2 regions of the Pseudoalteromonas sp. CNC9-20 genome follow, and region 1 is predicted to be linked to the other one. Evidence: riboswitches for the same ligand, from Rfam matches in the RefSeq annotation. Region 1 holds a riboswitch; the other holds the start of a gene.
What was found. Region 1 has a riboswitch for lysine ahead of dapA (4-hydroxy-tetrahydrodipicolinate synthase). Riboswitches for the same ligand answer to the same signal wherever they lie in the genome.
Positions count from the first base shown of each region.

Region 1 (11,426 bases):
ATGTCTTGGTCGGACAAGGGCACCAACTAGAAATTGAGGAACATGGCAGCGGGGATGGCTTGCCGGTGATTGTCTGTCACGGGGGGCCTGGTGGAGGGCTCAGTCGCTTTGAATGCGCACACTTTAATCCCGAGCACTACCGAATTTTACTTTTCAGTCAAAGAGGGTGTGGTAATTCCACCCCCCATAGTTGCGAGCATAATACCCTGGAACACTTGATTGGCGATCTCGAATGCATTCGCCGTCATTTGGGAATTGGCCGCTGGGTTGTGTGTGGAGAGTCTTTCGGGGCTACCCTAGCGATGGTGTATGCTTTGCAACACCGTAAGCACGTAAGCGCTTTGATGCTTTGGGCCAGCTTTTTTGCAAGCCAACAGGATTACGACTGGTGTTTGGGGAAAAGTGGCGCCGGAGCACAATTTTACCCTGAATATTATCGCCAATTTAACCCGCAAAACCAGCCAACGTCAGCATTGATCGAAGGTTTCCATCAGCAACTTTTTAGTGACAGCGAGCCCACGCAGCTTAAAGCCGCCAAAGCATGGGTGGCCTGGGAGGAAACCTTATGTTGCGGCACGGCACCAAGTATTAAACTGCTAGAACCCGCTGCTCTTATCAACCGAGCACAGCTACAGCTGCACTACTTCAAACACCAGTTTTTTCTACGTGACGATATGCTCATGGACCATGCCAAGGAATTCGCAGGCCTGCCGGTATGGATGGTTCACGGGCGCCACGATTTGGTGTGTTCATACGCGCGAGCCCAAGCATTTGCCACGGCCGCACAAGCACATTTAGATATTTTTGAAGGCCTTGGTCACAGCTTGGCTGATGAGGTATATTGCCAAGCCCAATGTCGGGCAACCGACCATATGTATTTGAAGTTAAAGAGGCAGCAGTGCAAGGATTAATACAGCGCGTTAGTCGCGCCGAAGTCACCGTTGAAGGGCATGTAGTAGGGAAAATAGACCAAGGGATTGTGCTGTTATTAGGCGTAGAAAAGGCCGATAGCGAACAACAGGTCGACAAACTACTCCATAAAGTGAGTAACTATCGTATTTTTACCGATGAGCAAGGTAAGATGAATTTAAGCCTAAAAGACATCGGTGGTGAGCTTTTGGTGGTATCGCAGTTCACGCTTGCCGCCGATACTCGCAAAGGAATGCGTCCTAGCTTTTCCAGTGCGGCAACGCCACAACAAGCTAGACAGCTATATGACCTGTTTGTTGATAAAGCTAAAGCATTAGGCATCACTTTGGCGACCGGACAATTTGCTGCAGATATGCAAGTATCATTAGTCAATGATGGTCCGGTGACGTTCAATTTAGCCGTTTAACGGGACAAAAACACTAAATGATTGGAGTAGCCTTTTACTTTAACCATATCGGGTGGCTTGCCAAAACAAGTGATCAACAAGTGTTTAAGTTGCTGCAACTGTGACTCATGGTGGGCCAAAAAGTTGATAAAGAGGTGCCCATCATGGTTCAACGCAGCGCGTATTTTGTCGTAAAACCGATGTTTGTAGAGGAACATTGGAGCATCGAGCTCACTGAATAAATCAATGATTATCCAGTCGTAACACCCAGGCTCACTCAGTACTTGCTCGGCATCGGCACAGCGTAAAGTGGTGTCATGACGACCACCGAAGTAGCGTTTATAGCAATGAATAATATCGGGGTTTTGCTCCACGGAAATAAGCTCGGTATCAGGGTAGCTGTGGTGTAAATAGTTGCGTATCGCCCCTCCTCCTAGCCCCAATTCCAGAACTCTGTCCGGGGTGGGCAAGGTGTGCCAATACTGAGCAAAAATTTGTAGGTGCGGAAAAAGTAGGTGATTAGGGCGACTGCGCTCAATAATGGATTGCAGTGTTTGGTTTATCAGCAACCAGCGAAACTGTTTATGTTGGCGTACCTGAATACTTGTGCAGCCGAATTTGTGCCAATACAAAAGTTGGCCGATATTTGCACAATCAGCAACAAAGTGCTCGGAGACGGCTCCGCTATGTTCGATTACTGTTTCCATAACAACAGCATAGACACCTTGTGACATTTTACCTAATTGTGCACTAAATTTTACGGTGCGAGAAACCGCAGTGCTTTGGTCTTATTTTATCCCGTTGGCAAATCTTGTAAGGTGAGGCATCACTTTTTATCTGGAGTTGGCATGTTCGAAGTAACTATTCCGCAAAGTAGCGATGATTGGCAGGCCTATTATCATTTACGTTGGCAAGTTTTGCGTGCACCTTGGGAGCAGCCTAGAGGCAGCGAGCAGGATGATTTAGAACAAGAGTCAGAGCATCGGTTTATTAAGAATAAGGACGGTGAGGTGATCGCCGTGGCACGTTTGCACTTTAATAACTCGCAACAAGCCCAAGTGCGTTATATGGCTGTGGATGACGCTCACCGAGGCCAACATCTGGGTAGCCGGCTATTACATGAGCTGGAGAAAATAGCTTGGAATCAGGATGCGAGTGAATTGGTTTTGTTTGCTCGCGAGCGAGCTTTGAAGTTTTATCAACGCCATGGCTACGAGCTTAAAGAAAAAGCGCATCTTGCCTTTGGTGATGTGCAGCATTGGAAAATGGTAAAGCAACGCCCTAGCGAGCCAGGTTGGTTTCGTCATCCAGATTGGACTCAGGTCTTGCAAGACACTTGGCGCGAATCGATTCCTATCAGCGATAAGATGGGAATCAAAGTAGAAACGTATACTGACTGGCAGTTTAGTGTCAGTGCTGATCTGGATGCTAATGTTAATGTGCACAACACCATGTTTGCTGGCTCTGTTTATTCTATGGCAACGCTAGCAGGGTGGGGAGCAACTTATTTGGCACTTCAAGAGTCCCAACTTATGGGGGACATTGTGCTTGCTGATGCGCAGATAAAGTACCTTAAACCTATCAACAAAGAGCCTAGAGCCCAGGTTGATTTAACCCAGTGTGAGGGGAATGTTGGCGATTTAACAACTCAAGGGAAAGCACGTTATCAGGTGCCAGTACACATTTATGATGGCGACATTTTGGTCGGGGAGTTTACCGGCCGCTTTGTTATCGTTAAAAGTGAGTAAGATTAAAAAAGCCCCTTAAGGGGCTTTCTTTTATACTACAGAAGGTCGGTGAGTAGAATACCGACGCCAAAGCGCTCGGTGTCTTGGTTGTAGTCAATCAAGCTCTCACCATAACCATTAAAGTACTGAGCATAGCCACGAAGACGGCCCCACACAGGGAAAGACCAATCTAGTTGAATGGCACCGCGATTATCCGAGTTTAGGTTGTTGCGCAGCATAAAGCTAAACTCATGCTCTTCGAAACGGCGCACGCCTTTAAGCTCAAAGTAACCCATGTATTTATAAATATCTGGATTGTCATCACCATCGGCAACCATAGGATCTTCTTTTTCATCCTCTGGGATGCGGTACCACGGCTTAAAGCTAAATACATAGCCGTCTTTTTCCCAGATAAAGTCGACGTATAAGCGGTTCCAGGAACGCGAGTAAGGTTGGCTACGGCCGTTGGATTGATGCACAGCACCCACAGCAATAGCCATTTCGTCGCCCCAAAGCACGTTTTCGGGGTCTAGATAATTAATCCAAAAAATTTCCGGCTCATAATTGGTTTCTCTAAATGGCGCAGAAATATCTTTGTTGTAATACTGCCAATAAGATTGCAAGGTAAAGCCGAAATAGACGGCTTGGTCCTCGTCACTGAAGTTGTCATAAAGCGGTACTTTTAGCGACAGCTGATACTTAATCTCAACATTATCTAAGTTTTCGCCGGTATCGGTGTCGCCTAAAGCACTGATATCCCCAAAGGGTTCTTCATTAGGGTGCTTCATGTAGGTCACGGGCAAAATATAGTTGCGCTTGTGCGGCGTGATCACGTTGCGGTTTTTCTCCGTCACCTCTTCACGAGCCTTGCGCTTATCAATGGCTGTAAGCTGTTTGCTTTCTTCTAAATCAGAGCACTTTTTACGAAGCTCATCCAAGGTTTGTTTACCATCACCGGCAATCGCTTCATTAAGAATGCACTGTTTGACAATACTTAGCTCATTGTCTTGTTCGTTATTTGCATTTGTTGCAGGCTCATCCGCCCACGCATGGCCGTTCAGGGTCAAAGCCAATAAAGTGTATCGCCAATTCATAAAAATCCGTGTGCTGAATAAAAGGGACAGAAGATGAAATCAATAGTACACCTTTTTAGCAACAAGCGGGTGAATTTAGGCTGAAAAAGTGGGCGACAAAGTCGCCCACTGGCAGTGAGTAAACTCACTGACTCTCACGCAATGGTTTACAACTCGAAGGTGTTGGTAAAGAATTTATAGAGTTCGGTGCCCTGATTTACACTCGCAGAGGCAAAATGAAGAATGGCAATCGCATCGCTGTCAGCACACAAAGTGTGCAGCGGCGTTTCACTTAAATATCGCTCCATTCGCAATATGTTGGCGATAGGAGTTCCCGCTGCAATCGGCTCCCCCAGTGGGGCTAAATATTCCACCATTCCCCCCATCGGGGCATAATAGGTTTTATAATCGCTGAGCATACAACCATAGCGCGTCATTTCTTTTGGGTAGAAGGGGGCGTCTTGCAACACGCCTTGGTAGTTAAGATAAGCTAAAATATTGTCGGCATCGTCTTTGGCGGCACTGAGGTCGATACGCTCTTGTGAGCCAAGCTCAACGGTAAATGCTTCCACAGGCACATCAAAAGCACAGTCTAATGCATTGAGCTGAGCCTTAAGTTGCCACCAAGGGCAAAACGCCGCCTCATCTAGGGCACCGTCGAACTCATTAGGTATAAGCAAAACGTTAGCGATATTAAAATACTTAGCGCTAGCACGAGCATATTCAGGACAATACAAATGCTGAGTAGATATCGGCCCGGTGTGTAAATCTAAAACAATATCGGCCTGATGTGCGAGCTGCTGAAGTTGCAAAGCGATGCGCTTACCCGTTGACAGCGTGTGCGCAGGGGCCTCAAGTTGAGCGTCGACACTCGCAATTAGCGCGTGCTGAAATGTATCGCGAATTTCGCCGCTAGACAGGTGTGCGCATTGCTCGGCCATGGTCTTTGGCAACTGGCTATCGTAATGATACATACGATTCCAGTTAACACCGGTAATAGGGTCAAAGCGACCCAGCGTGAACTCGCCTGATTTTTGGTTGCAACCAATGGGGTTCGCATAGGGGACAAGGGTGATGTCGCCGTTAAGCTCTAGGGTCTGTAACTGTTCCAATAGTTGGTAAATGACAGCATTGCCTTGCACCTCTGCGCCATGCATATTGGCCTGAATATACACGCTTTTACCTGTGCCATTACCCTTTAAACGGTAAACTGGAATGGTTAACGGCAGGCCATTGGCTACCTCACCCACATAAATGTTTTCTTGACTGACAGGATGCATATTTACCTCAGATAAAAACTGGCCGGTTGTGGCTCGCGAACCACGCGCAAAGTGCCGTGCTCAAACACGTATTCACCAGCCAATGAGTGGCACAGAAAAAACGGCATACTCTCGGTGAAGCCATAGGCTCCGGCCTGCATAAACACGAGCCAATCATGTTCATCAATATCCTCAGGCAGCGAGTGTTGTCCTAGGCTATCCAGCGCCGTACACAAAGGTCCATGGATACGATAGTTTACCTGTTCGGCTGTACTTCGGCGTAATAACTGAGCGGGGAAGTTTTGCCCTGCCACAGCGGGGCGTAAAAGATGGTTAATACCACCTGCGACGATCAGTTGGCGCTCGCCATAATTTGTTTTTTGTTCAATGACGGGGTCTAAATAGTAACCACATTGTGCGACGGCGTAACGGCCCAACTCCATCCACAACTCTTTTACGCCGCTTTGCCGCTTAATATCGCGCAGTGCGCCGAGCACATCCTGCCACTTTAGCGGGCTGCTTTCGCTGTCATAAGGAACGCCTAAGCCGCCACCTAAATCCAGTACTTGCATGGCAAAACCAAGGCGTTCACAGAGTGCTTGTAATGGCGCTAACATGCTTTGCCATAGGTGAAGCAGCTGGGCCGCATCAAGCATGTTGCCCCACTGAAAAATATGCAGGCCAATGCAATTCAGCGCAGGGTAGTCGGCTAAGTAGAGCCCTTGCCACTGCTCTGGCGCTAAGCCAAACGGAGTCAGGGTATTGCCACCGAGCGGATTACGCTCACCTTCTGGCCAGCGCAACTGCACTCTAAGCAACACATCCACTTCAATACCTTGGTTATACGCCAGCTCATTAAGCCAGCGAACTTGATTGATACTCTCCAACACAAAGGTACGTACCCCAGCGTCTAAGAATTCGCCTAACTGCTGGCGCGATTTTGCCGGCCCGGTGTTGAGGATGCGTTGTGCACCAACATGCTGTGAAAGCACCTGATTGAGCTCACCGCTGCTGGCGACATCAAAGTCAAAGCCAGCGGCTGCCAGAGTCTCGATAACCGCAGATAAAGGATTCGCTTTTACCGCATACCATAACTTCACCACATCTTGCGCCATCAGCTCATCAAGGTGCTTACGTAGACTGTCAAGATCGTAGACAAAGCAAGGTTCTTGGCGCTCCTGAGTGAGGGTATCAAAAGCGTTTAACAATGCGCCAGAGACAGGCATTAGCGTAATACCTCTTCTAACTCCAGCGATGCATCGCTGTGCTGATCGCGATACTTTACGATAAGCGCACAGCTCATACTGAGCCCTTGTTCGCGTCCCCAAGTGCTAGAGCTTGGGCGGGAGCCAGGTATAACGATGGCGTTGGCCGGAATCGCTTCGCCCTTATCGAGTTGTCGCTCGTTAACGCAGTCATATACTGGGATAGTGGCGCTTAAACGTACACCAGGGGCGAGTACCGCACCTTGGCGAACCACCACCCCTTCGACAATGACACAGCCCGCGCCGATAAAGGCATCATCTTCAATCACCACAGGGTTAGCGCCAATTGGCTCGAGCACGCCACCTAATTGCACGGCGGCACTGAGGTGAACGTTTTTGCCCACTTGCGCACATGACCCTACCAAGGCATGACTGTCGACCATAGTTCCACTGTCGATGAAGGCACCAATATTGACATATGCAGGTGGCATGATAATGGTGCCAGGGGCAACGTAAGCACCTCGACGCACAGCACTACCGCCAGGCACCATGCGAATATTATCTTGGGCGCTAAAACCGCGAGGAGCTAGATTATGCTTATCAACAAAGCCGCCCGCAAACTCGGTGTTATTGCCACTTTTGAAGGCTTCGAGAATGCCTTTTTTTACGTCCACATTGGCGTGCCATTGGCCGTGTTCGTCTTGTGTTGCGGCGCGTACGTGGCCGCTTTCGAGGTCATTTAGTAAGTCTAACCAACTCATAACTGAGGTACCTTGTTAACTAATTTTATCAATGTGCCCACGCAACAATGCGTTCATGGGCATTAAGAAGTGGTTGTGTGTCATTAAGCTCAAGGTGGCTTAATGGTGGTCGTAACACCGGGCTGTTGAGGCGTTCAAGAGCATGCAAAAGGCACTTAACGGGCACTGGATTGGCTGCACTGAACAGCGCATCAATTGCACTGCGCCAGGTTATAAAGGCATTGACGCTTTGCCCTTGAAGGCATTGTTGTACCAGATGCTGTGTCTGCTGTGGCCAGACGTTGGCGGCCACAGATACAAGGCCCGCTGCACCGGCCTGAGCAAAATAAGGCATCAGCGCGTCGTCGCCACTGAAAATCGCTAACTCAGGCGCGGCTTCGCGGTAAGCCTCAAATTGTGCAATATCACCGCTGGCTTCTTTAAGTGCCCAGCACAGTGGGTGCTGTTGTAGCTGTGCTAAGACCGTAGGGGGAATACTGACTGCAGCGCGTCCGGGCACGTTGTACAACATGCACGGCTTTTTGCTGGCATCCAGTAGTGCCGAGTACCAATGTAGCTGCCCCTGAATACCCGGTTTAGCATATAAGGGAGCTCCCAGAAGGTAGGCGTCTATGGGGTGTTGGTTACAAAAACTAAGCCAATGTAGTTGCTGGCTAAGGTTAAAACCGCCCACGCCAACCATCAGTGGCACACGCAAGGTGAGCGCTGTAACGTGACGAACTACGGCTTGTTGCTCATCTATACTGAGAGCCAGAGCTTCACCAGTAGAGCCAAGAATAAGAATGCCATTTCCCGCTTGCTCTTGCTCGCGCACAAGTAGGGTTAAGGTGTTAAAATCAATACTGCCGTCAGCATGCATCGGAGTGATCAATGCTGTCCAGACAATGGTATCTGCTAAAGAATGAGTTGTAGTCATCTCTCACGAACTTAGTGCGAGTTCGATTGAATTAGGAAGGGGTTGCCCGCCTCGCATCGAACTGGTTAAATTCGAAGAGCGAATGGGCTTAAAACACAGAGCCAAATGGGCCCAGCGTTACTAAGACCAGAAGCTCTCCACCAAAAACATAGCGCTGAGCGCTAATGGTGACAGTCGCTGGGATTCAACCCATGCGCCCGAGACAGTAAGTAGCAAACTTTACTGGTCTCTCGGCGTACATTCCCCTCGTTATGGTGCTTTGGAGTTTGCTCTCCTTCCCATAACTACCTGAATGACGCTCCTCTTCTAGCCCTTGCGACCACAGCACATGCGGCCGACTCAATAAGGGTGCCTTTTTATTCAATCACTTTATGCTTAACGCTGTCAACGCTAAAGCGAGAACAAATTTTACAAAGGCTGATTTTGTGTCAGTATTAAGGGGTTATTGCAAAGGCCCTCTTATGCAACGTCTTACCAAACACTTACAAAAACGTTATTTCTGGGCAGCCAGTGTGCTTGTTGTTGTCATACTTAGCTCTACATTTTATGTGATGAAAAGTATCAATATGCAGCGAAATGACGCAAAAGTAATAAACATTGCAGGTATGCAGCGGATGCTTTCGCAGAAGATTGCATTGCATAAATTGGCCGTCAATGACCGTGCTGTAAGTTTTGAGCAGCAGCAACTCGCTCGTGCCACTATGCGCTTTTATAATAACCATGAGTTTTTATTAGGCTCACAGTTGGTGCAGCAAAGCCCTCAGGTGCTAGCACTTTATCACCAGCAGGGCTTGGATGGTCGGGTGCGCCAGTATGTGCAGTTAGCGAGTCGCAGCGATGCACCTTTAAGTGCTTTTCAGGGTCAAAAACTACTGTCGTTATTGCAGGACTTAGATGCTGTTGTCACCGTATTAGAGTCAAAATCTAAGCAAAAAATAGAACATTTACAGCTTGTTATTCCCCTTTTAACGCTGGCAGCCATTGCTACTATTTTATGTGAGTGGTGGCTCATCTTTAATCCTTTGACACGTCGAGTGTCAGCTATTCTTTATCGGCTTCGTTACCAACGGCGTCAAGCCGCGCATGCGCATCGGGTAAAATCTGACTTTTTAGCTAATATGAGTCATGAGCTAATGACGCCAATTACGGGGATTATTGGCCTATTGGACTCTCATACTGCGGCTGGTCGCGAAGAACAGCAAACGGCATTGGGCTGCGCCCGACATTTGCAGGCGCTAGTGCAAGAAATGTTGGAATTGCAGAAGCTTAAGTCGGGAGCGTTTACTACTTTAGTGACCGAGCAGTCATTAAAGCAAACGGTGAGTGCAATATTGGCGCCTTGGCAGCTTAAGTCTGAAACCCTGCAGCGATTGAGTGTCGAGGGTGAAGATAGCCTACCTGTTCAAGCACAAACTGATCATCTGCATTTAATCCAAGCAGTTAATCAGCTATTGAGCAACGCCTTTATACATACGCGCGCTGCGGTGCATGTGCAATTTGAATACCATGAACCATCTGGGCTGCTGAGTGTTGTCGTTAAAGATAACGGCGATGGCATTGCTACTGCTGATATTGAGGCTGCTCAGCAACATGCTGTGTATTACAACACCGAGCAGGTACAGCACTTTCAGGGCGCGAAATTAGGTCTCAGCCTCGTGTATGCGTTGGCTCAAGAGGTGGGTGGAAGCCTTACGATTCGTAGTACCACAACAGGCACAGAGGCCAAGCTAACTTGGCCCGTACTTACTATCGACAAAGCCCGGTTAGAGCCAAGCAGCCAGCATGGCGATATTCTGATTGTTGAAGATAACCCAATAAATCAGTTAGTGCTTGCTAAACAAGCTCAGCAAATAGGCTTTAACACCACCATTGTTGATGATGGTGAGCAAGCACTCAATAAATTACTAGAACATCACTATCAATGTGTATTGATGGATTTAAATATGCCAAACAAAGACGGCATAAGTACCATTATTGAGATTCGTGAGCGCTTAGCGCTCAGCGTACCTATTTTTTTGGTGACTGCCAGTCAAGATGAGCATCGTATCGCGCAGAGTATCACTGTCGGTGCCAATGCCGTACTTAACAAGCCGGTCAATACTCAGCAGTTGAGCGCGTTATTGAAAAAACACGTTATTGAGAGGGTTGCCTTTTCGTAACCGTAAATCCTTGTTCGCGCAGTAGGTTAACGAGCCCATTTTTTTCCGGTAAATGGAGCGCACCTACGGCGATAAACAGTGACTGCTGCTGCATTGGCTGGTTAAGTTGTGCGACCCAGTTTTGATTACGCTCAATAAGTAAAATATGCTCGTTAAGTTGGCCGAATTCAGAGTCATCAAAAGCATCGTGGTAGTACTGCCTCAGTATGTCAGTATCTCCTTGCTTCCACGCGCTGATCAATCGAGCAAAATAGTGGTCGAGGTCTTTGAGTTGGCGAAAAGTATCGTTGACCATTTCATCAGCGTAATTATCTAAGGCGCTGAACATTTCTAGTTGCTGCTCTAGCGACTCGAGCTCCATTATCGGCTTACCTATTGCGTTTGCCTTAGCTAACACTTGCTTGTCGATTCCGTTTTGCTCTGAATAGCCTGCATTTTGATACTCGATTTGCACCATAGTGAGTAAAACGGCCCAAGGCTTTAAGCCCGAGAACATGGCAATATTAATACTCTTTTGTGCAAAATAGTCACTGAGGCGTTGATAATTTTTACTACTCAGTTCAGTTTCTAGCGTGCGGCCGTTACGCAGCATCATTAGCGGCATGGAGCGTTGTTGAATTTGCATAGGTGAGAGCGCGCTAATATCTACTTCAACGACCACTTTATCACTGCGGCTAATTGCTTGCTCAATATAAGAAGGGAGGCCTTTCATTGCTTCATCACCAACATGCACAGTGCCAAACAAATAGGAAGTAACGCCATTTTTCTCCACTTGCCACAGTGCCGGAGTGGTGTTTGCAAGGCAGAGCTGAGTGAAAAATGCAAAACAAATGTACAGCAGTGACCAGAAGGTTTTTTTCATAATGGTATCCAGAGGTAGTTGTTTTTAGCCAGTGTAACTGAGTTCGGTAATTTAGCCTATTGGCTGACCATTTTTACTAAAAATATTCAGCTGTTACAGCACACTATGTTAAATACGTTTTAATGTCGCAATGAAAAAGTTGGAATTAT
Region 1 covers NZ_JAKRFS010000003.1:19,084-30,509, forward strand. Annotated here, with positions in the region: gene MHM89_RS07230 (alpha/beta fold hydrolase) at 1-911, shown strand, start outside; gene dtd (D-aminoacyl-tRNA deacylase) at 899-1,336, shown strand; gene MHM89_RS07240 (SAM-dependent methyltransferase) at 1,333-2,022, opposite strand; gene MHM89_RS07245 (bifunctional GNAT family N-acetyltransferase/hotdog fold thioesterase) at 2,164-3,063, shown strand; gene MHM89_RS07250 (phospholipase A) at 3,099-4,136, opposite strand; gene MHM89_RS07255 (succinylglutamate desuccinylase/aspartoacylase family protein) at 4,283-5,395, opposite strand; gene MHM89_RS07260 (PLP-dependent decarboxylase) at 5,398-6,600, opposite strand; gene MHM89_RS07265 (2,3,4,5-tetrahydropyridine-2,6-dicarboxylate N-succinyltransferase) at 6,600-7,340, opposite strand; gene dapA (4-hydroxy-tetrahydrodipicolinate synthase) at 7,369-8,256, opposite strand; lysine riboswitch at 8,379-8,570, opposite strand; gene MHM89_RS07275 (response regulator) at 8,718-10,415, shown strand; gene MHM89_RS07280 (TraB/GumN family protein) at 10,390-11,277, opposite strand.

Region 2 (11,426 bases), on a different contig from region 1:
TTACCGGTGATGTCACCACGCTAATGATCTTCCTTGCTGATAAAGTCACCATAGCTAATCTTCTGCTGCTAGTGGCCCCAGCAGCACTGAGCGTTATTGTGCTCGCTGCTTTGTTATCGATGAAAATGAATGGTCGAGTGAGCTTCGCCTTGGGCGAGCCTAAAGCGATAGAAAAGACCGATATCACCATTGCAGCTATTTTTATTTCGACCATTGTCGGTACTCTAACAATGAGTGTGCTGTATTCCATTCCGCCTTTGCTGACCTTTTTGTTCGGGCTTTCGGTGATGTTCCTAAGCGCCCAGTTCTTGATGCGTAAAAAAGACGTGAATAAAAAAATCATCGACTATATTCGTGAAATTGAATACGACACCTTACTGTTCTTCGTCGGTGTGTTGCTGTTGGTCGGCGCGCTAAAAGAGGTTGGGGTGCTGGCGCAATTTACCCACTTGTATGAAGTATTGGCACCGAATCAAGCCAACTACTTGATGGGCATACTCTCGGCAGCGGTGGATAATGTGCCACTGACCGCAGCGTTATTAAAAGCAGATATTCACATGCAAACCCGTGACTGGCTCGCGTTTACCTATGCCACCGGCGTGGGTGGGTCGATGCTAGTTATCGGCTCGGCCGCAGGTATCATTGCCATGAGTAAGGTGCGTGACCTTACCTTTATGAGCTATCTGCGCAATACGGTGTACTTATTAATTGCTTATTCAGTAGGTTACAGCGGAGCCTACATGATGGGTGCGTTTGTTTAAGTACTGCAAAGTGGTATATCATTGACAGCATGAGGGCCATTATTTTGGCCCTCATAATGCACACATATAGGCATGGATTGCGATTATACGGTAAAAAGGATTGGCGCCAATTTTTTAGTTACTAGCAGTGATGTGCACCTTGGTTCTTAGAACTGGTCGTTGATCGCTGCAAAACATTTCCTTTCTCTGTAAGCTTCGCTTTTTATATCGGTGTTTAATTAGCTGCATCTATGTATTCAGAGGTCATATGACGTTAGAAGTAATACAGAATCCAGAACAAGACTTACTCGACTTTATTGCTCAGCAAATCAGCCAATATAATTGGGCCCATTGGCAAAATGTAGAACGCAAACCTTTAGCGGTTAGCTGGCGCGATGAACAAGGCGAAGTAAAAGCCGGTGCCAGTGGCCGCACCTTTGGTCATTGGTTGCTACTGGATTATCTTTGGGTGAGTGACACATTGCGTGGACAAGGCATCGGCTCACAGTGTCTCACTGCCATAGAGCAAGCCGCAAAGGCGCGCGGGTGCACCTATGTGCTGCTCGATACTTTGGATTTTCAGGCGCAACCGTTTTATGAGCGTCATGGCTATGAAACACAATGGGTGCAACAGCAATATCCGCTTGACGGCAAAAAATACTTTATGAGCAAACAGCTTCATGAGTAAGCCGAGACGGTACTTAAAAAGAACAAGGAGGTTAGTTTTGGCGGCATTACTGTTTGGTTTTATATTCGCGTTTCTAGTGCCCGAGCCGGTGACCATTCCCGTGCATGGGGCAAGCAGCGCAGATTGGCATCAAGATACCTTTTGGTATGAACCTTGGGGAAGCTCTGGGGTGCATAAAGGGGTAGATATTTTTGCCAATAAAGGCACTGACGTGGTGGCCGCTTCACATCACTTGGTGATTTATCGTGGACAGTGGCCCAAGGGCGGCAATGTGATGATTGCCCTCGGACCAAAATGGCGATTACACTATTATGCTCATCTAGACAGCTTCAGTGATAGCGAACGTCGTTGGTTTAGTGGCGGTGAGCAAATAGGCAGTGTTGGCACCAGCGGCAATGCCCAAGGTAAAGCCGCTCATTTACACTACTCATTGGTGACTTTAATTCCTTACTTTTGGCTTATTGATAGCGCCCCCCAAGGCGTCAAGAAAGCCTTCTACCTCAACCCTATAACTTATTTCGACAACTAACGGAGCAACGGATGCGATTAGTATTACTGGCTTTGGCGTTTATTTTACTGCTATGCAGTTGCGCAGAACCCGTCCCTGCACAAAAGCGCGATTATGTCGGGCACTGGCAAAGTCCCAGCATGAGTTTATTGATTCTTGAAGATGGCACAGTTGCCTATAAACGCTATAAAAACGGGGGCTCTACCTCAGTGGAAGGGCCGTTGCAATCATTTGAGGGTGACGACTTCAGTGTTGGCATTGGTTTTTTCAGCACCACCTTCATCGTCAACGAGCCACCGAACAACAACGACGGTCAATGGACTATGGTCGTTGACAATGAACGGCTAATAAAACAGCCGTCTGCCTACAGCCATTAAATTCAGTTTTCATCAAACAAGGAAGACCCCAGTGAGTCAACTTACCCGCAAAAAGCAATTTGCCACGCGTGCGGTGATCACCCGCGCTTTGTATACCGGTGCATTGTTTATCTATGTACTGTTTTTTATTAACTTTATGATGGAGCAGAGCTTTTGGGCGCAAGCGATATCGGTGTTGATATTTAGCTTTATGCTCAGTGCCCAGTATCAATGGAGCATCGAGCCCATACGCTGTAGTGCCATATTTGTTGAGCATGGGGTACTGAACTTACTTGATACGCCGATAAAGCTCGCTGATGTCAAAGAGGTCATTTACTGCCAGCACCAGCGTTATGAACATATTGTTCGTTTTCGCTATCACAATAGAACTTTTCAAGACTTTGAGCTCTCCTCGAGTGACCTGATAGCCGATTTACAGCTTTATCATTTTTTAGTGGCCCAAGGTTTGGTGGTGCGCATGACTGAAGACAGTAGTCAGTTTTCTTAGATATTGGCGAGCACTCACTATTAGCTTATCTCATGACGATTGTATTCACAGGAAAGGTAACTTTATTTTTCACACAATATCGAGCATTTATTCTTTATAAGCAAATTTTTATAAATTGATTGTTGCGTAATTAAGGAATTATAACGTTGGCTTTTTAATGAAAAAGAGGTGTTCAGATTTATTTATTGTTGATAGGTTAATAGCGGCTTGATTGAAAAACAATCAACTTAGTTTCTGTTTATATAAATGATAAGTTTATGTAGCATTTTTGTTTCCAAACTATTGTTAAGGAAATAAAAATGAGACAAAAAATTTTATCAGCCTGTGTGTTGGCGTTGCTCTTTTTCGTGGCCAATAATTTATTGGCATCTAGCTCACAAATAAAAGTAACAGACTACAATACCTTCTATGATACCCAAGTAAACAGTGTAAATTGCGGAGGGTATTGGGACGAGCGATTAGTGAGAGTCTGTGATTATAGAACCGAGTTAGTAGACGTTTCTTACAAACGTTGTCACTACAGGCTTACCGCATCGGCTCCTAATAGCGATGCGCCAGAGTGGGAAACTCGCGTTGTATTATCAACACAAAGTTGCCCAGCAAACTGGACAATTGCCGGACCTTCTGGCCAGGCTCCCGGTGGCGTATATATGCATCAACACAACTCCTATTTCACTCAACAAGAAGAGCAAACCGTCGAATATAATTGTCGTATGGAAACGCGAACTGTTTGGGTGCCAGTTGATGGTGAGCATTGCCCCATACAACCTTAATTAGATTCCATAATCGGCAATACACAGGTTGGCTGCGGCCAACTTGTGTGTCCAAGCAATCATTACCCGCCAGAACACCTTCCAGTGAAGTGTGATATTGACTTCTAGCCGTCTGCTAGGTACATTGCTGATTCACTTCGGTCGCAAGATCGAATGTGTCGCAGAAGAGGTGCGATAGCTAGGTAGTAAACGTGAGGCCGACGACAGCCTTTGACCGTTTATGAGGGAGACTATCGCCGAGGAAGTGCATTGTGCGTCGCAATGGCTTTCGGTTCTTGAGGCTGAATCCTCGGAACTGTCACCTGTTGGGGTGGAGGGCTTCTGGCAATGGACATTCTTACCTTTTTAGTCTTGCCAAGTTCTCCTGATTGTATTTGAAAAATAACTCGTTTTTCATCTCGGAGAGAAAATGAATCAGGAATATTCCGTCGCTAAATTTGGCGGCACTTCAGTGGCCGATCACAGCGCTATGAGTCGGTGTGCACAAATCATCGCCGCCAATGACAATGTGCGTGTGGTGGTTGTCAGCGCCAGCGCCGGGGTCACCAATCACCTTGTAGCGTTATGCCAAAGTGCATTAACGCCTCAGCAGCGCCAAGCGCACGTCGATGGGGTGATCGCTATCCAGCTTAATATTCTCGAATATGTCAGCCTTGATGCCGACTTAGCCCACGGCTTTGATGTCACCTTGAGCGCTTTTCGCAGCAGTGCTGCGCAAGCACCACAATCGAGCGCTCACAGCGATGAGCTACTGAGTTTTGGCGAGCGCTTCTCCTCTTATTTGTTTACTCAGGTATTACGGGGACACGGCGTGGCGGCAACGCGCTTTGATGTGCGTTCGGTGCTAAAAACAGATAGTCAGTTTGGCAAAGCCCAGCCCAATATTAAAACTACGGCACAGCAAGCCCATGCCCAATTGCTGCCGTTGCTTAAAGATCAAGTGGTTGTCACTCAGGGCTTTATGGGCAGTGATGATTATGGCGATACCACCACCTTAGGGCGCGGTGGTTCGGATTACAGCGCGGCATTATTAGCCGAGGCGATTGGCGCGAACAGCGTTTATATTTGGACCGATGTGGTCGGTATTTTCAGCACCGATCCCAGAGTCTGTGCCAAAGCCGCACCCATTGCCCACTTAAGCTTTGACGAAGCCGCCGAAATGGCAACCTTTGGCGCAAAAGTCTTACACCCGGCGACCATTTTACCCGCTGCGCGCAGTGGCATCAGTGTGTTTGTTGGCTCCAGTCGCGAACCACAAGGGGGTGGAACCTGGATACAAAAAACGCCACAAGGAGACACTTTAGCCGGGGTTCGCGCTGTGACTCAGCGTAAAAACCAAATTCTCTTGACCCTAAAAAGCCCGGAAATGTTATTAGCGAGCGGCTTTTTAGCGCGGGTGTTTACTATTTTGAGTGAGCATAAAATCTCCGTTGATTTGGTCACAACTTCGGAGATCAGTGTCGCACTGACGCTCGATAATGCCCCGAATGCCAGTCGTCCGGAGCTGGATCAGCAAGCCCTTGAGCGTTTAAGCGAGTTTTGCCATGTGTCGGTTGAGAATAACCTCACATTGGTGGCGTTAATTGGCTCGGAGATTGTCCTGCGCCAGAGCGAGCTGAATTTAATGCAGGTGCTTAGTGAGTTTGATATTCGCCTTATTTGTCACGGCGCATCGAAACATAACCTGTGCTTCTTGGTTGAGCAAAGCCAGTCTGATGCGGTGGTGCAAACTATTCATCAACGGCTGCTGGAAGGTTAACAGTAAGCACCGGGCGCTGCCTATCGGTGATGAGACTGATATCAAAGTGCCCGGCAAATAGCTCCTGACAATACACCTGGCCATCAAGGGCGGCGATAAGCTCCAAGATGGGTTGGCCTAACAAGGTGGCAATGGGTTGCTTAGTCGCTTTTGCGTAGGCTTCTTTTAATGTCCACACCCGGAAAAAGGTCTCAACATCGCTGCCAATATCCCTTGCCTCGGCCTCAGGATAATAGTGCGCCGCCAGCTTCTTAAAGGCGCGTGCGTTGTCAATTTTCTCAATATCTACGCCTAATAAGGTTGCGCCGCGCGTCATTGCTACGGCAATGTGGCCATGAGCGTGGCTGATGACTACCCGCGCATCGAGGGGGTGGCCATCAACGCTGAGCACCAGCTGCGCCTGATCAACGTCAAATTCACTGCACCAGGCAGCAAGGGGGTAATCGCGATACTGTGGGTAGAGTTGTCGCGCTAGCTGTTTTATGGCCCAGCGTGTGGCGCGATATTCCTGCTGAGCCTGCACCTTTTTACGTTTTGCTAAGACCGCTTGCTCTATGCGGTGCAAATGTGAGTCATCTAATTCACTGTGCGCCTTAGCACAATAAAGCAACACCACGTTGCTGTGCTTGGCAGATTGCTCGGTATCGGTCGGTAAAGGTGAAAAGCGATAGGCAGGGTTTAGCATCAAGGACATTCCGATAAGCGTGGCTATGACTACTTTGTTACGGGTAATTATGATTTAATAGCGGCAAAACAATAACAGATATCCCTGCGAATGACGAATAAGCGTGACGGTTTCCAAAGCCGTATAGGTTTTGTACTAGCGGCAGCTGGTGCAGCAGTAGGCCTAGGTAATATTTGGGGTTTTCCAACTCAAGCAGCGAATCACGGTGGCGGTGCTTTTTTACTGGTGTATTTCATTGTCATCTTTGCCTTGGCACTACCGGCACTGTTCACTGAGCTGTACCTGGGCTACGCCGCTCAAGCCAACCCGGTACAAGCACTTAAACGTGCTTGGCAACCAAAAGCGGCAAAAATAGGGGCAGGGGCTGGTTATATCGGTTTAGCCGGGGCCATTGTCATGCTGAGCTTTTATTCTATCGTGGCCGGATGGATGTTGGCTCATGCCTTAGCGCCGCTGTGCGAGATGCTGGGTATGAATGACGCTGCCGCATTTTTAAGTGGCGATTCTCTTGCCCGTAACCTTATTTTCACGCCGCTGATGTTGGTGTTAACCGCAAGCATTATTTTAAAAGGGGTCAAATCAGGGATTGAAGCCTGGTCGCGGCGATTAATGCCGTTGCTTTTGGTGCTGTTAGTTGGCTTGATTTTCTATATCGGCTCGTTACCCGGCGCCGGTGAAGGCTTTAGTAATTACCTGCAACCTGACTTTACTAAAGTGTGGGACCCAGATTTAATCATCGCTGCCATGGGACAAGCGTTTTTCTCATTGTCGCTGGGGGTAGGGTGCATGATGATCTACGGCTCGTACTTAAAGCCTGGAGCGAATATCGGCAAGCTGACCCTGAGTGTGGCCGCCCTCGATACATCGGTGGCGTTTTTGGCCGGTCTGCTTATTGTGCCCGCAATTTTTGTCGCCAGCCACAATGGCGTGGAAGTATTCCAAAACGGCAAACTCATTGGCGAAGGGCAACTGATCTTCGCGGTGCTCCCACAATTGTTTAATACCATGGGCAGCATGGGGCTGGTGATTGCCTTGGCCTTTTTCGTTCTCATGTCTATTGCTTCGCTGACCTCGACCATTTCTTCGACCGAGATCCCGGTGGCGTTTTTGGTGGAAAATCATGGTATCGGCCGTAAGGCAGCGACCTGGCTGGTTAGCGCCGTGGTGATGTTGGCATCGCTCACCATAGTGTTGAACTTTGATTGGCTGTTTGCCTTAGTGATCCAAGTATTTACTCAGTACCAGTTGCCTTTGATGGGATTGTTCTACTTTCTTACCCTCGGCTGGGTGTGGCGCCGTGGTAATCAATTAGCGCAATCTGACAAGATGAGTATTGTGGCGCTGCGCTGGTATATACGCCTAGTATGTCCGGTGCTAATGACCGCCGTGTTTATTAATGTGGCGCTGAAATAGCCGGCGCCACTTAGTGTTTTAAGGGGCGCAAACACGATTGGTTAGTGCTTCACCTTTGGCGTATTGCAGTAAATTATCAAAGGTGGTTTGCACGATTTGCTGCAACGCTTCTTCGGTGAAAAATCCCTGATGCCCGGTGATCAACACATTTTGGAAGGTGAGCAGGCGGGCGAAGACATCATCTTGAAGAATCTCCTCTGAGCGGTCTTTAAAAAACAACTCCGACTCTTGCTCGTACACGTCTAACCCCAAATACCCAAGCTGACCGCTTTTTAGCGCATTGATACAGGCTTTGGTATCGAGCAGGGCGCCGCGCCCGGTGTTAATCAACATAGCGCCGCGTTTCATGTGGCTCAGTGCGTCGCTGTTTATAATATGGTGGGTTTGCTCGGTTAACGGGCAATGCAAGCTGATAATATCGCTTTGCGCTAATAATGTGGCTTTATCAACCAGGGTAAAGTCGCCTTCAGGCTTTGCTGGGTCGACCACCAGTACCTTGGCGCCAAAACCGTTCAGTATACGGCACAACGCAAGCCCTATTTTACCGCACCCGATAAGCCCCACGGTTTTGCCGTGTAAGTTAAAACCCAGCAGGCCGTTGAGGTCGAAGTTATCCTCACGCACACGGTTATAGGCTTTGTGGGTTTTACGCGATAGGGTCAAGATCAGGGCGAGACAATGTTCTGCCACAGCCTCTGGGCTGTAGGCGGGCACCCGCGCAACCTCAATACCTAAGCGTGCGGCGTGGTCTAAATCAACGTTGTTAAAACCTGCACAGCGCAGTAAAACTAGCTTAATACCTAGCTCGTTGAGCTTATCGAGCACCTGCTTATTGACCACGTCATTTACAAATACGCACACGCTGTCGCACCCTTGCGCCAGCGAGGCAGTGAACTCATTAAGCTGAGCATCGAAGAAATGAATCTCAACGTTATCTGGACAATGTTCGCTGAATGCGTGTTGCTCATACCTTTGCGAGCTGAATAGGGCTAATTTCATCAAGTTGACTCTCTATTACCGCACGAAGGGTATCGGGTTTGGTCCGAGGTGCGTAGCGGTTCACCAGTTGGCCCTGAGAGTTTATTAGAAATTTAGTGAAATTCCATTTTATTGCCCGGTTTTGTGCAATGCCCCGGGTGTGTTCTTTTAAATAATTAAACAGCGGGTGGGCGTCAGGACCGTTGACCATTACCTTACTAAACAATGGAAAGCTAACATTAAATGTGCTGGTGCAAAAGGCTTTTATATCCTCATTTGAGCCTTGCTCATGGCGGCCAAATTGATTGCAAGGAAATCCCAATACCACTAAGCCCCGCTGTTGGTAGTCGCTAAAAACACGCTCCAACGCACTATATTGATTACTAAAGTTACAGGTACTGGCGGTGTTTACAATGAGTGCAACGCGTCCTTGTAACTGTTTAAATGAATAGGGCGTGCCATCGATGAGGGTGGCATTGAAATGGTAAATACTATCCATTGTGAGCTCCATAACTCAAAACAAGGCGTTTTTGTACGATGCCTTTGTTATACTTTTTTGCGTTTTCTCGAGGCTATCAGGCAAATAGGTCAAAATTATGTCAAAAATGTGTACCTTTATCGGTTTAGGCGTCATGGGCTACCCCATGGCCGGGCACCTGCAACAAGCAGGGTTTGATGTGTGCGTATACAACCGTACAGCGTCAAAGTCGCAGCAGTGGGTAGAGCAATATGGCGGGCGCAGTGCTGCAACGCCAGAACAAGCGGCCCAAGGCGCAGACTTTGTGTTTGTATGTGTTGGCAATGACGATGATGTGCGCAGCGTGATTTATGGTGAGCACGGGGCGCTGGCGGGTATGCACGAGGGTGCCTTGCTGGTTGATCACACCACCACCTCCGCCGAGCTTGCCAGGGAGTTGGGTGACGCTGCGAAAGCCCAAGGTATTGCCTTTATTGATGCGCCGGTCTCTGGTGGCCAGGCGGGCGCCGAAAATGGTGTATTAACCGTGATGTGTGGCGGGAGCGATGCGGCTTATGCCAAGGTGCAGCCCGTGATGGCATCCTACAGTCGCTTTAGCCAATTACAAGGTGATATCGGCAGCGGCCAGCTCTGTAAAATGGTGAATCAAATTTGTATTGCCGGTGTGGTACAGGGGTTGGCTGAAGGTTTACATTTTGCGAAAAAAGCCGGGCTCGATGGCGACAAGGTGGTAGAGACTATCGCCAAGGGGGCAGCTGGGTCTTGGCAAATGGAAAATCGCCATCAAACCATGTGGCAAGGAGAGTATGAGTTTGGTTTTGCCGTCGATTGGATGCGCAAAGACCTAGGTATTGCTCTTGATGAGGCGCGCAATAACGGTGCTAGCCTAGGTCTTACGGCATTGGTGGATCAATACTACAGTGACGTACAAGCTATGGGCGGTGGCCGTTTTGATACTTCCAGCTTACTGGCGCGGCTGGAAAAGCTAAACCCCAGTAAGTAGCGGTGTACGCCCACAAGCTAAAGGCTTTGGGCGTAGTGGTATAAGGCTTTGAGCACCGCCATATTGCGCTCATTGCCTTCATTCTCGTGCACTAGGTTCTCTAAGCTGAGCATGAAGTCTTGCGCGCCAATAGAAGGGCTGTCCTCGCCATTCATCAGCTTGTTTTGGCAGTACTTTCGCCATGAATCAAGCTCGCTGGGGGTCAGCGTTTCCGGCCAATTACGGGCGCGATAACGAAACAGCAAGGTGGTGAATTTATCATCTTCAAAGTCTATGTCTAAACCGGCGAGCTGCATGGGTTCAGTGGCGCGAATAATATCAAACTTGGCCTTATCACTGTTGCTGATAAAACCACTATAAAGTTGATAGTCGGGGTTGCCAGTATCAGCAAAATGGCGCGTGTCGTTAAACACTTCGGCGACCTTATCGCGTAATTCGGGGTGGGCCTTTAGTACCTTTAAGTGGGCTAAACATTGTTCGCGATCGATACCCAAACGTTCGGCGTTCTCTGGCAACAAGGTTTTCGCGGGGGCAAGAATAGGGCATTTATTTACATGCACCAGTTTTAAGCCAATCGGCGCTTGTCCAGGAGGCAGTTCATCATGACGGGTATAGAGGTACTCCCGTAATTGCTCGACACTCAAATCCAACAGCGGTTGCGGGTCTTGCGTTAAGTTAAAGCACACCACCGCGTTTTTATTACTGGGATGAAAGCTCATTGGCGCAATCCAAGTCGTGCAGCCTTGGCTTGCAGGAATACGCGATGAGGTATGCACTAGCGGTGTCATGTTATAAACATCCACCAAATCAAGTAGCGCTTTTTTATGGCGTAACGAGAAAAAGAAGTGATACAGCTTGGGCTGCGTGTCTTTAATCAGTTTTGCCAGCGCAATTGTGGCTTTTACATCGCTCAGGGCATCGTGGGCATCGGCGTGCTCAATGCCATTGGCTTTGGTAAGGTCTTCAAGGCGGAAGCTGACGCTGCCATCTTCCTTTTGCGGCCAGTTAATACCTTGCGGGCGCAGGGCATAACAGGCACGTACTAAATCAATGATATCCCAACGGCTATTGCCATTTTGCCATTCACGAGCGTAAGGGTCATAAAAATTACGGTATAAGGTGTAGCGGCTAACCTCATCATCAAAACGAATACTGTTGTAACCAGCCACACAGGTATTCGGGCGGGCGAATTCGTCATGAATTTTAGCGATAAACTCTGCTTCATTAAGGCCATGACGCAGCGCATGCTGCGGCGTGATACCCGTGACTAAACAGGCTTCGGGGTGAGGCAAATAATCCGGCGCCGGACGGCAATACTCAATAAGCGGCTCACCGATGATATTCAGATCTAAATCGGTGCGAATACCAGCAAACTGACTGGGACGATCTTTTTGCGGGTTTGCCCCCCAAGTTTCATAATCGTGCCAGTAGATTGTACTCTGGTCATTGTCGTTTCTGAGTTCTGCCATATTATTGCTTTTCCATATAAATCAGTGTTTTGCTGCCTTACTACTTTGCCTGTTGTTATTATGTGTCT
Region 2 covers NZ_JAKRFS010000001.1:334,367-345,792, forward strand. Annotated here, with positions in the region: gene nhaD (sodium:proton antiporter NhaD) at 1-761, shown strand, start outside; gene MHM89_RS01500 (GNAT family N-acetyltransferase) at 1,009-1,428, shown strand; gene MHM89_RS01505 (M23 family metallopeptidase) at 1,466-1,957, shown strand; gene MHM89_RS01510 (hypothetical protein) at 1,969-2,313, shown strand; gene MHM89_RS01515 (hypothetical protein) at 2,345-2,800, shown strand; gene MHM89_RS01520 (hypothetical protein) at 3,100-3,573, shown strand; lysine riboswitch at 3,730-3,902, shown strand; gene lysC (lysine-sensitive aspartokinase 3) at 3,983-5,332, shown strand; gene MHM89_RS01530 (4'-phosphopantetheinyl transferase superfamily protein) at 5,304-6,017, opposite strand; gene MHM89_RS01535 (sodium-dependent transporter) at 6,108-7,430, shown strand; gene MHM89_RS01540 (2-hydroxyacid dehydrogenase) at 7,449-8,429, opposite strand; gene MHM89_RS01545 (glutathione peroxidase) at 8,395-8,907, opposite strand; gene MHM89_RS01550 (NAD(P)-dependent oxidoreductase) at 9,005-9,889, shown strand; gene sbcB (exodeoxyribonuclease I) at 9,907-11,358, opposite strand.
Region 2: linked by a shared signal. The riboswitch ahead of lysC (lysine-sensitive aspartokinase 3) and the one ahead of dapA (4-hydroxy-tetrahydrodipicolinate synthase) in region 1 are both predicted to bind lysine.